One region of the Caballeronia sp. J97 genome, then DNA from elsewhere that is predicted to be linked to it. Evidence: predicted binding sites of a transcription regulator. Region 1 holds the regulator's gene; each other region holds the start of a gene.
What was found. The regulator FliA, encoded in region 1, starts transcription of late flagellar genes. The targets are predictions, from matches to a motif close to CTAAAGTTTNNNNNNNNNNNGCCGNTA.
Positions count from the first base shown of each region.

Region 2: fliS (flagellar export chaperone FliS) is a predicted target of FliA. The motif match lies at 2,141-2,167, and genes of this name have one in related genera.
Region 3: U4Y90_RS08725 (flagellin) is a predicted target of FliA. The motif match lies at 1,947-1,973, and genes of this name have one in related genera.

Region 1 covers NZ_CAJMZL010000013.1:166,564-169,837, forward strand. Annotated here, with positions in the region: gene flhF (flagellar biosynthesis protein FlhF) at 1-132, shown strand, start outside; gene U4Y90_RS18600 (MinD/ParA family protein) at 125-1,042, shown strand; gene U4Y90_RS18605 (RNA polymerase sigma factor FliA) at 1,061-1,792, shown strand; gene U4Y90_RS18610 (GGDEF domain-containing protein) at 2,166-3,260, opposite strand.
Region 2 covers NZ_CAJMZL010000024.1:17,761-21,034, reverse strand. Annotated here, with positions in the region: gene U4Y90_RS25550 (flagellar hook-length control protein FliK) at 1-1,149, opposite strand, end outside; gene U4Y90_RS25545 (flagellar protein FliT) at 1,205-1,534, opposite strand; gene fliS (flagellar export chaperone FliS) at 1,564-1,983, opposite strand; gene fliE (flagellar hook-basal body complex protein FliE) at 2,225-2,593, opposite strand; gene fliF (flagellar basal-body MS-ring/collar protein FliF) at 2,865-3,274, shown strand, end outside.
Region 3 covers NZ_CAJMZL010000004.1:105,189-108,462, forward strand. Annotated here, with positions in the region: gene fliD (flagellar filament capping protein FliD) at 1-154, opposite strand, end outside; gene U4Y90_RS08725 (flagellin) at 339-1,847, opposite strand; gene U4Y90_RS08730 (aldo/keto reductase) at 2,093-3,043, shown strand.

The sequences.
Region 1 (3,274 bases):
CTCATCAAGAGCGCGTTCTGCATTCCGCGCGACAACTCGCCGTTCGTGCCGCAGGACGAAGAAGTGCCGGCGCTGCTCTCCGCATTGTCCGCGCGCGCGACGACCGAACTGCATGGGGTGCACTTTGGATAAGTTCGTGCTCGATCAGGCGGAAGGTCTGCGACGGCTCCTCACGCGCGCCGGTTCGCGCGTGGTGGCGGTCGCAGGCGGTCCGGCGGGCATCGGATGCACGTCGGCGGTGGTGAATCTCGGCGCGGCGCTGTCCGTGCACGGCAAGGATGTGCTCGTCATCGACGAGCATCGGAACGCGGAATCGGTGAGCCGCCTCGCGGGCATCGAAGGCGCGGGCGCGCTCGCCGCGGTGATGTCGGGCCGCCGCATGCTCGGCGATGCCGTCGAGCGCACGCCGTTCGGCTTCTCGCTGATCGCAGCGCCGCGCGACGAACGCATCGTTCACGATGCCGGTCAATGCCGCGCGTTGCTCGACGGCCCCGCGGACATCGTGCTGATCGATGCGCAACTCGATCGCCACGGCGCACTGTCGACGCTCGCGGCGCAGGCGCATGACTTTCTCATCGTGACGCGGGTGGCCGCGTCGGCGATCACCGAGGCGTATGCGTGCATGAAGCGTCTGCACTACGCCCATGCGATCGGCCAGTTCCGCGTGCTCGTCAATCACGTGCAGAACCCGGCCGACGCGGCGGTCGCGTTCGACAACCTGTCGGGGGTCGCGAGCCGGTATCTGGCCGTGTCGCTCGTGCAGGCAGGGTATGTGTCCGAGGATGCGCGCGTCACTCGGGCAAAGGAACTCTCACGCTGCGCAGTCGAAGCGTTCCCGGCCACGGCCGCGGCGCGCGACTACCGCGCGATCGCGGCGGAGCTCCTGCACTGGCCGATGCGTCCCGCGCCCTATGTGCGCGCGGCGGTCGGACAGGCAGACGCGCGAATTCCGGTTAGCGACTCTGTACAGGGCGCGCGGGAGGCGTCGCATCGTGCGGCTGCGCTTCACGACTTCGCAATGAGCAGCACGGCGTCGATGTGATCAACATAGGTGACCAAGATGTATAACGCCCAAGGCAAACTCTCACAGTCGGACGTGCTGACGAAATATGCACCGCTCGTTCGCCGGCTGGGGCTTCAGCTCGTCGCCAAGATGCCGGCGAGCGTCGATCTCGACGATCTGATTCAGGCCGGCATGATCGGCCTCCTGGATGCGGCGAGCCGCTACAAGGAAGATCAAGGCGCGCAGTTCGAGACCTACGCGAGCCAGCGCATTCGCGGCGCGATGCTTGACGAGCTGCGCGCCAACGACTGGCTGCCGCGCAGCATGCGCAAGACGTCGCGCGAAGTGGAATCGGCGGTGCACAAGGTCGAGCAGAACCTCGGCCGCTCGGCGAGCGAGACGGAAATCGCCGAGCACATGAACATGCCGCTGCCCGAGTATCAGTCGATGCTGCAGGACTTGCACGGCAGCCAGTTGATCTACTACGAAGACTTCGATCGCTCCGCCGACGACGAGCCGTTCCTCGACCGCTATTGCGTCGATCGTTCGGACCCGCTTTCGGCGCTGCTCGACGATAGCCTGCGCGGCGCGCTGATCGAAGCCATCGACAAGCTGCCCGAACGCGAGAAGCTGCTGATGAGCCTCTACTACGAACGCGGCCTGAACCTGCGCGAGATCGGCGCGGTAATGGAAGTGAGCGAATCGCGCGTGTGCCAGTTGCACAGCCAGGCGGTCGCGCGTCTGCGCGCGAAGCTGCGTGAGCAGGCGTGGACGAGCGTCGAGGCCTGACGACGCCTCCCGTTGTTCACTCAAGACAGGCAAGCGCGCGGGGTTCGGTATCCGACTCGCGCGCTTTGCTTTTTAGCGGCAGCCGGTGCTCAGCTCAGCGAATCGTTCAGCAACGTGAACCGTCCGCAACCTTCATCATCTGGTTGATGGGCCCGACCCGTTTTACCCAGAGCGAGTCATATTTCTTGCACGTAAGGGCGGTGTTTTCCCCGAGTTCCATTTCGGTCACGTTTGCCACCTCTTCATGTTGAACAGAAGTTGCCATAAGCGCGGCGACGTGCGACCGGTGACCGTACAGGCAAACGAGCGCGAGGAAGCCTTTCGTTGTCTTATTTTGTTGAAGTCGAAATCTGAGCGCGAGAGCAAGCCGGCATCAATGCAATTCGAAATCCCGAGGCTCCGCAAACACCGTCTTGCCCTGCCCCAGACTTTTCGCCCGATACATCGCGCGGTCGGCGGCGCGCAGCACGGCGGTCATGTCGGCCTGACGCGTGGTGGTCGCGCCGGGAAGCAGGCATGCGCCGATGCTCGCCGACACCGACACCGGCCGCTCCTGCACCGATGTCAGCGCGCCCAGTACCGAGTGAATGCCGTCGGCCACCAAGAGCACCGCCGCCCGGTCGCGCACCTGATGCGCGAGCACGACGAACTCGTCGCCGCCCAGACGCGCGATGGTGTCCGATTTGCGCATGCGCCTCGCGAGTTGTTGCGCGAAGGACTGCAGGAGCATGTCGCCGACGGCGTGGCCGTAGGTGTCGTTGACTTCCTTGAAGCCGTCGAGGTCGATCAGCAGGAGTGCGGTGGCGTTGTCGCCGCCTGCTGCGGGCGCGGCCATCGCGCGATTGACGATGTTCTCCAGCGCGTAGCGATTGGATAAGCCCGTGAGCGGATCGGTGGAAGCCTGGCGCGCGAGATCACGATTCGCGCTGCCGAGACGATCGACGAGCACGCTCAGATACACCGATGCCGCCAGCACGCTCAGCCCGAGCCCGATCGCGGCGGGCAGATTCGCGCGCCACCATGGCTGCCAGGTTCCAAGAGCGAGGACGACGATGAGCGCCGTCGAGCACGAGACCGCGAGCGTTTGCTTGCCGTAGCGGCATCCCGAGCCGATGAGAAACCAGAACATCACCCAGAGCATCGGCAGTGCGGTTGCGCCGCCGGCGGCGAGCGCGAGCCCGAGAATCGACTGGTCCGCGATGGTCGTGACGGTGAGCCGCGCAACGGACGGCGCACTCATGCGGCTGACGACAAGGAGCGAAAACGCGCCGTAACACACGTACAGCGCAATCACGCGCGTGAGCAGCGCGACATCGTGCGACGGATGAAACCATGCGAACGTGCCATAGGCCAGCAGAACCGCCGCTCCCATCCAGACGCGCAGCGTGGCCTGCTCGCGTTCGGGATTCCGGTGCCCGGACCATGCAAAGGCATAGGTCCGGCGTGCCGGTTGATGCGCCTGCTCCATACTGAACCCCTGGA
Region 2 (3,274 bases), on a different contig from region 1:
TTCGAGCTGCCGCGCGAACGCGGCGCCGTCGGATGCGAGGCGGCGCGCGCCCGCGTCGCCGGCCTTGACGCGCGCGACGAGCTTTTCGCCCGCCAGCACGAGTTCGGCGTCCACTGTGCCGAGCGCTGGCAGCGACAGCGTGATGCGCGTACGCCACGCATGTTCGTCGGGGGGACCGTCGTCGGCGGTGCGCGGATCGCGCGTCTCGCGGGCGACTTCCCACTCGAAGCGCGTGCCGGGCCACGCCTCGCCCTGCCAGCGGAACTGCTGGTTCGCGAGCACGTCGAGTTGCTGGCGCACGACATTGAGCGTCGCCGGATGGATGCCCGCCGCGGCCGACGCCTGCAGCGCCGATTCATGCTGGCTCGGCTGCGCGGCCTGCGCGTTCGCAACGCCCGCCGCGTTGCCGTTTTGCGACATCGACAGCGCGGCCGGCGGCGCATCGCGCACCGACGCCGCGAGCGCGGCCGCTTGCTGCGGCGTGCGCGGCGTCGCGACCGGCGGATCGGGTGCGAACTGCGGCGCGCGGGCGTCGTCGAGGCCGGTGTCGCCGGGCGTAGGGGCGTGGGCGAAATCGAACGGCAGGGACATCGACCGCACGTCGGCGCGCGCCTGCGGCTCGTTGCCGAGCGACGCGGCGCTGCGCTGGCCGGCGAGCCATTGCACCAGATGCGATTCGTAGAAGAGTCCGCTTTCGTCGACGGTTTTTGCGAGCGCGCTCGCGAGCGCGGCGGCGGGCAGCGGCGGCAAGTTGTGCGTCGCGGCGCGCGCGGCCGCCACGGCGGCTGCGTTGGAAGAGAAAGCGGTATCGAAGAGACCCGTCGTGAGCGCGGCGAAGGCGCTTGCCGGGCGCGGCGGCGTCGGCCACAGCGGGGCGTCGCTCGTCAGCGCGGGCGTCGCGCCGCCGAAACGCGAAATCACGTCGAGCGTGCGCGCGACGCTGGAGAACGCGGTTTGCGCCGATGCCGCCGGCGTGGCCGCATCGGCAGTCGCGCGGATGATCTGCGCAAGGTCGGTCTGCGTCGTCTGCCCGACGCTCGCGCCGGTCACGCCGCCGCCGGCGACGCCGGCCGGCGCGCGGATCGCGGACAGAAGGAGCTCGGTGCGGCTGGCGAGCAACGATGCGATCGCGGTATCGAGTCCTGTCATGCCCGCATCCTTTTATGGCGCCCGCCGGGCCATACGGTCCCGGCGCGAACCGCGTCTAGCGCAGTCCGATCATTTTTTTCAGTACGCGCGCCGGGCTGTTGACCGTGAAGAGCGCGGACAGGCGCGCGAGGCTCGGCGATGTCAGATCGCGGATCGCGGCGTCGTCGGCGAGAATCTTCTTCACGAGGTCCAGCTTGCGGGCGCGGGCGTTTTCGTCGAGTTCGGAGCCCGAATCGACTTCCTTCAGCCGCTCGACCAGCTCGCGGTAGGTGCCTTGCAACGCCTTCAGCTCGCTCCATTCGCCGCCGCGCGCTGCCGCCAGCATCTGGCCGGAAACCGCCGCGATGGCTTCGTAGTGGGCGAAATATTCTTGTGTCGTCTTCATTCTTTCGAGGCAGTCGACGCGCATTCCCGTCAAACGGGCACCGCGGTCATTTGCGCCACTTCCGGTCCAATTCCGACCCAGGCATCCTCGAGCGTCGCGAGCAGGTTGTCGACTTCGACGAGCATCGTCTCGTCCTGCTTCAGATTCGCCTCGAGTAGCCGGCGCGTCATATACGTGTAAAGCGCGTCCAGCCGCTGCGCGATCTCGCCGCCCGCATCCTTGTTGAGCGCCTGCTGCAAACCGCTCTCGATGATGCTGATCGCCTTGCTGATCGCCGTGCCGCGCGCGCCCACATTGTTCTGCTGCATGTGCATGCGCGCCTGCGCGATCGCCTGGCGGGCGCCCTGGTACAGCATCACGATCAGCCGGTGCGGGCTCGCTCCCATCACCCCCGTCTGCACGCCCACGCGTGCGTAGGCGTTGGCTCCAGCGTGTCCTGGGGAATACATCTCTCGGTTCTCCTTATGCGATGCCGCAGCGTCCGCGGGTTTCTTGCGGACGCCATGCCGCTCGTCCTGGTCCGTGTGAGTCCGGTCAAGCCGGTGCAGGCGAGCAGGCCGCCCGCCGAAGCGAGCGAACCATCGTTCGCCGTGCCGTTACCGGGGTTATCGGAGAAACGCGGCAAAGCTTTAGGACTCAAGGCTCTGGAGCGATCGCACTATTGAGGGATGGATCGCGATAGCGGCTGCGTCAGACGGAGATCTGCATGATGTCGTTGTAAGCCGTCACGAGCTTGTTGCGCACCTGCAACCCGAACTGCAGGCCGACGTTCGCCTTCTGCATGTCGACCATCACGTCGTTGAGGGACACGTTCGGTGCGCCGATTTCGAAGGCGTGCGCCTCGCCGAGCGCCTTGGTCTGGTTGTCGCTGATCTTGTCGATGGACGATTTCAGCGCGTCGGCGAAGCTGCCTGCGCTCGCCGCGCCCGATGTCCCGCTCTGCCCCGTGACGGCGCCCGACGCGACGGCCGAGCTCGCGCCGGTCCCGCCTGCGGCTTGCGACGCCATCGACTGAATGGCCGAAAGAGCCGAGGAAAGCGGATTGATCGGAAAGTTCATGTTGACTCCGGATGACTGGAAATTGCCGGCGCCGCTCGTGGCGGAGACCTGACGCTCGGGCCGCGTTGGCGGAGGTTCACCGAGTACGAAAAAGATTAGCAGCGGGCGGATTTTCAAAGCACCGGAAGAGCGGGGAAAACTCCGCTCTATTCGCCGAATCGACTTGCAATCTTCTGCGGATAATCCCCATCGTGAAAAGTCCTCCACCGCCGCTTACATGGAAAGCGGAAGCGGCGGGAGGAGAACCCAGGATTCGGAGCTTCGACGCTAAATGGAAACGCCCAACAACTCACTCATCACGCCCGACGCCAGAATGGGCCTGGCGGGCGCACAGCCGGGTGCAGCCGGAACGGCCGCAGCGGGCGGCGCGGGCGCCGACTTCGGCGGTTTCGCGCAGCGCGTGCCGATGCTCAACCAGTTCCGCTCGAATCCGCGCGTGCCGCTCATCGTGGCCGTCGCGATTCTGGTGATGGTGGTTGCGGGCCTCGTCATGTGGTCGCGCCAGCCGGATTACCGCGTCCTCTTCTCCAATCTGTCCGACCGGGACGGCGGCGCAATCGTTGCCGCGCTTCAGCAGGGCAACATCCCCTACAAGTTGTCGGACGGCGGCGGCGCCATTCTCGTGCCGGCCGAGCAGGTTCACGAAACGCGTCTGCGCCTCGCGAGCCAGGGTCTGCCGAA
Region 3 (3,274 bases), on a different contig from region 1:
TCTGACCGGCGACCTTCGCGTTGACGAGCGCGCTGACGAGCGAGTTCACGTCCATCGTCGAGTTCGTGGACCCGCTGATGATCGACTGCGCTGCCTGCTGGACGGCGCTCGTCGGATCGACAGTGGATCCCGTTGTCGTGGATACGGTGGTCATGTGTGCTCCGGTCGTTGCTTTTCGCGATCGTCGTGAATTGGGCGGGAGTCGTCATCTCCCGAAAACGCGCACAGGGAGGCGAGCTCCCGGTGCGCTGACTGCTGTGCTGCTGATGCAAAACTTTGTTACGGCCGGCGCGCATTGTACTGATAACGCGCGCCGGCTACAGCGTCGGCGAAACGGCTTAGCCGAGGAGCTTCAGAACTTGCTGCGGCATCGAGTTCGCTTGAGCCAGCACCGAGATACCAGCTTGTTGCAGCACCTGAGCCTTCGACAGATTCGCGGTTTCCTGCGCGAAGTTCGCGTCGGTGATTTGCGACTGAGCGGACGACAGGTTGGTCGACTGTTGCGTCTGGGTCGATGCGATCGACGAGAAGCGGTTCTGTGCAGCGCCGAGACCTGCCTGGATGCTGTTCACCGTGTTCAGCGCGTTGTCGATCGATTCGATCGCGACGTTCGCGCCGTTCGCCGTCGTCAGGTCGATGTTCGACACGGCGATCGGGTTGTTGGTCGCGTTCGCCGTGGAGATGGCTGCGCGGCTTGCCAGTTCGTTGGTCGTGCCGAAACCGGTCGGGGCCGTCGTGCCGAGTGCGCCGGCTGCGGTGAAGCCGATCGTCGAGCCGGCGCCGGCCGAGCCTGCCGTCACGGTGAACAGCGAGGCAGCGCCGCTGCTCAGCGCGTTGCCGCTCTGGTCGGTGAACTTGAAGCCGCCGCTGCCGTCCGCGAGAATGTTGATCGACGTGATCGCCGCGGTGGCGCCGGTGGCTTTCGTGCCGTCCGCATTCAGCGCAACGCCGGAGACCGTGCCGAGGTTCTGGTTCGCCGTGGCGTACGTGCCGGCGCCCGTCGCGCCGTTCGTCGAGCTGATGGTTGCCAGAGCCGTCGCCGCGGTGCCCTGCGCCGTCGCCTGAACCGTCGTTGCGAATGCGCCCGTGCCCGACAGCGTCAGCGGCTTCGGATTCGACGCGGAACCGGTGGTGCTCGAACCGAACAGCGACGTCGTCACGCTCGACGACAGAGCCTGGTTGTTCTGGTCGGTGAAGCTGAAGCCGCCGTTGCCGTCGGCCAGCACGTTGATCGACGTGATCGCCGGGGTCGTGCCGGACGCTGCCGCCGCGCCTGCGCTGTCGAGGCTGATGCCGCTGATCGTCGAGATCGTCGTGCCCTTCTGCGGCACGCCGCCGCCGAGCTGAGCAGCCGACACGCCCTTGCTCAGGTCGATGCTGATCGTCTGACCGACGTTCGCGCCGACCTGGAAGCTGACCTGGCCAGCCGAACCGTCGAGCACGTTGGTGCCGTTGTAGGTCGTTTGCGAAGCGATACGGTTCACTTCAGCGATACGCTGCGTCACTTCCTTCTGGAGTGCTGCCTGGTCGGTCGACGACAGCGAGCCGCTCGAAGCCTGCACGGCCAACTGGCGAATACGCTGCAGGTTGTCGGTGATCTGGTTCAGGCCGCTCGATGCCGTCTGCGTCATCGACACGCCGTCGTTCGCGTTCGAAACGCCCTGGTTCAGGCCGTTGATCTGCGAGGTCATGCGCGAAGCGATTGCCTGGCCGGCTGCATCGTCAGCAGCGCTGTTGATGCGCTTGCCCGACGACAGGCGGGTAATGGCCGACGACAGCGCGCTTTGCGTGTTGTTCAGGTTTTGCTGGGCAACCAGCGAGTTGATGTTGCTATTGATACCGATCATTTTTTGCTCTCCTGGGAGACTTTTGTCTGGCTTAGGCTTTGGCACCGAGTGTTGCCTGGCGGTCCTGCGCTCGGTGATAGCCGGCCGCCTACTTGTGGTTATCGGGCCCCTCGAAAAAAACTTAAGGCCCGCGCAAACGATTTGTGTAATGAATGCCGCCGTAAGCCTGCGCAGCCTCGCCCGGCAAGGCGCCTGTTTCGCGCGTATGCTTTTCGGTCCGTTCATCTCGCGCATTCGGAGCACACATGCAGACACGCAGCATCGGCACATCGGACCTGAAAGTCGCGCCGCTCGTCTTCGGCGGCAACGTGTTCGGCTGGACCGCCGACGAGCGCACGTCGTTCTCGATCCTCGACGCGTTCGTCGATCACGGCCTCAATTTCATCGATACCGCGGATGTCTATTCCGCCTGGGTCGACGGGCATCAGGGCGGCGAATCGGAGACGATCATCGGCAAGTGGTTCAGGGAAAGCGGCAAGCGCCATCGGGTCGTGCTCGCGACGAAAGTCGGCAAGCTCTCCACCCGCGCCGGGTTGAAGGCGGCGAACATCGCGGCCGCCGTCGACGATTCGCTGCGGCGTCTCAAGACCGACTACATCGACGTGTACTTCTCCCATTACGACGACGAGAACACGTCTCTCGCCGAAACCCTCGACGCGTATCAGAAGCTCATCAAGGCGGGAAAGGTGAGGGTGATCGGCGCGTCGAACTACACGGGCGAGCGTCTCGACGAGGCGCTGAAGATCGCGAAGGCTTCGGGCTTGCCGGCGTATCAGATTCTCCAGCCCGAATACAACCTGCATGATCGCGAGGGCTACGAAACGGATCTGGAGCCGGTGGCGCAGCGGCACGAAATCGCCGTCGTGCCGTATTACGCGCTCGCGAGCGGCTTCCTGTCGGGCAAATATCGCTCGAAGGAAGACACGCTGCATAAGGCGCGCGGCTCGCGCGTCGAAAAATATCTGACCCCGCGCGGCCTGAAGATTCTCTCCGCGCTCGACGAAGTCGCGAAGCGCAACGACACGACGCCGGCAACGGTCGCGCTCGCGTGGACGATCGCGCGCCCGAGCGTGACGGCGCCGATCGCGAGCGCCACGTCGGTCGCGCAACTGGAAAGCCTCGCCGCCGCGACGCGCCTGCAACTCGCCGCCGACGACCTCCATCTGCTCGACGAAGCCAGCGCGTGGCAGAAATAAATCTGTTGCATCAACGAGTTGGATGACTCGCGATAGTTGGCAGCGGCGCGGTGTTCTGGTAACATCGCGCCCGAATCGAGAAATGTGCCCGATTTTCCTGCCTTCGCCGCTCAGAATGACAACGTCAACAAGCAGCGGCGAACGGCTCTGAAACGCGCCTTCGTGTGGTTCTTTCGAAAGCGCATGCCGCTTCCGCGGCTGAATCTCAACGCTCTCTTTTCCGGCCTCCGT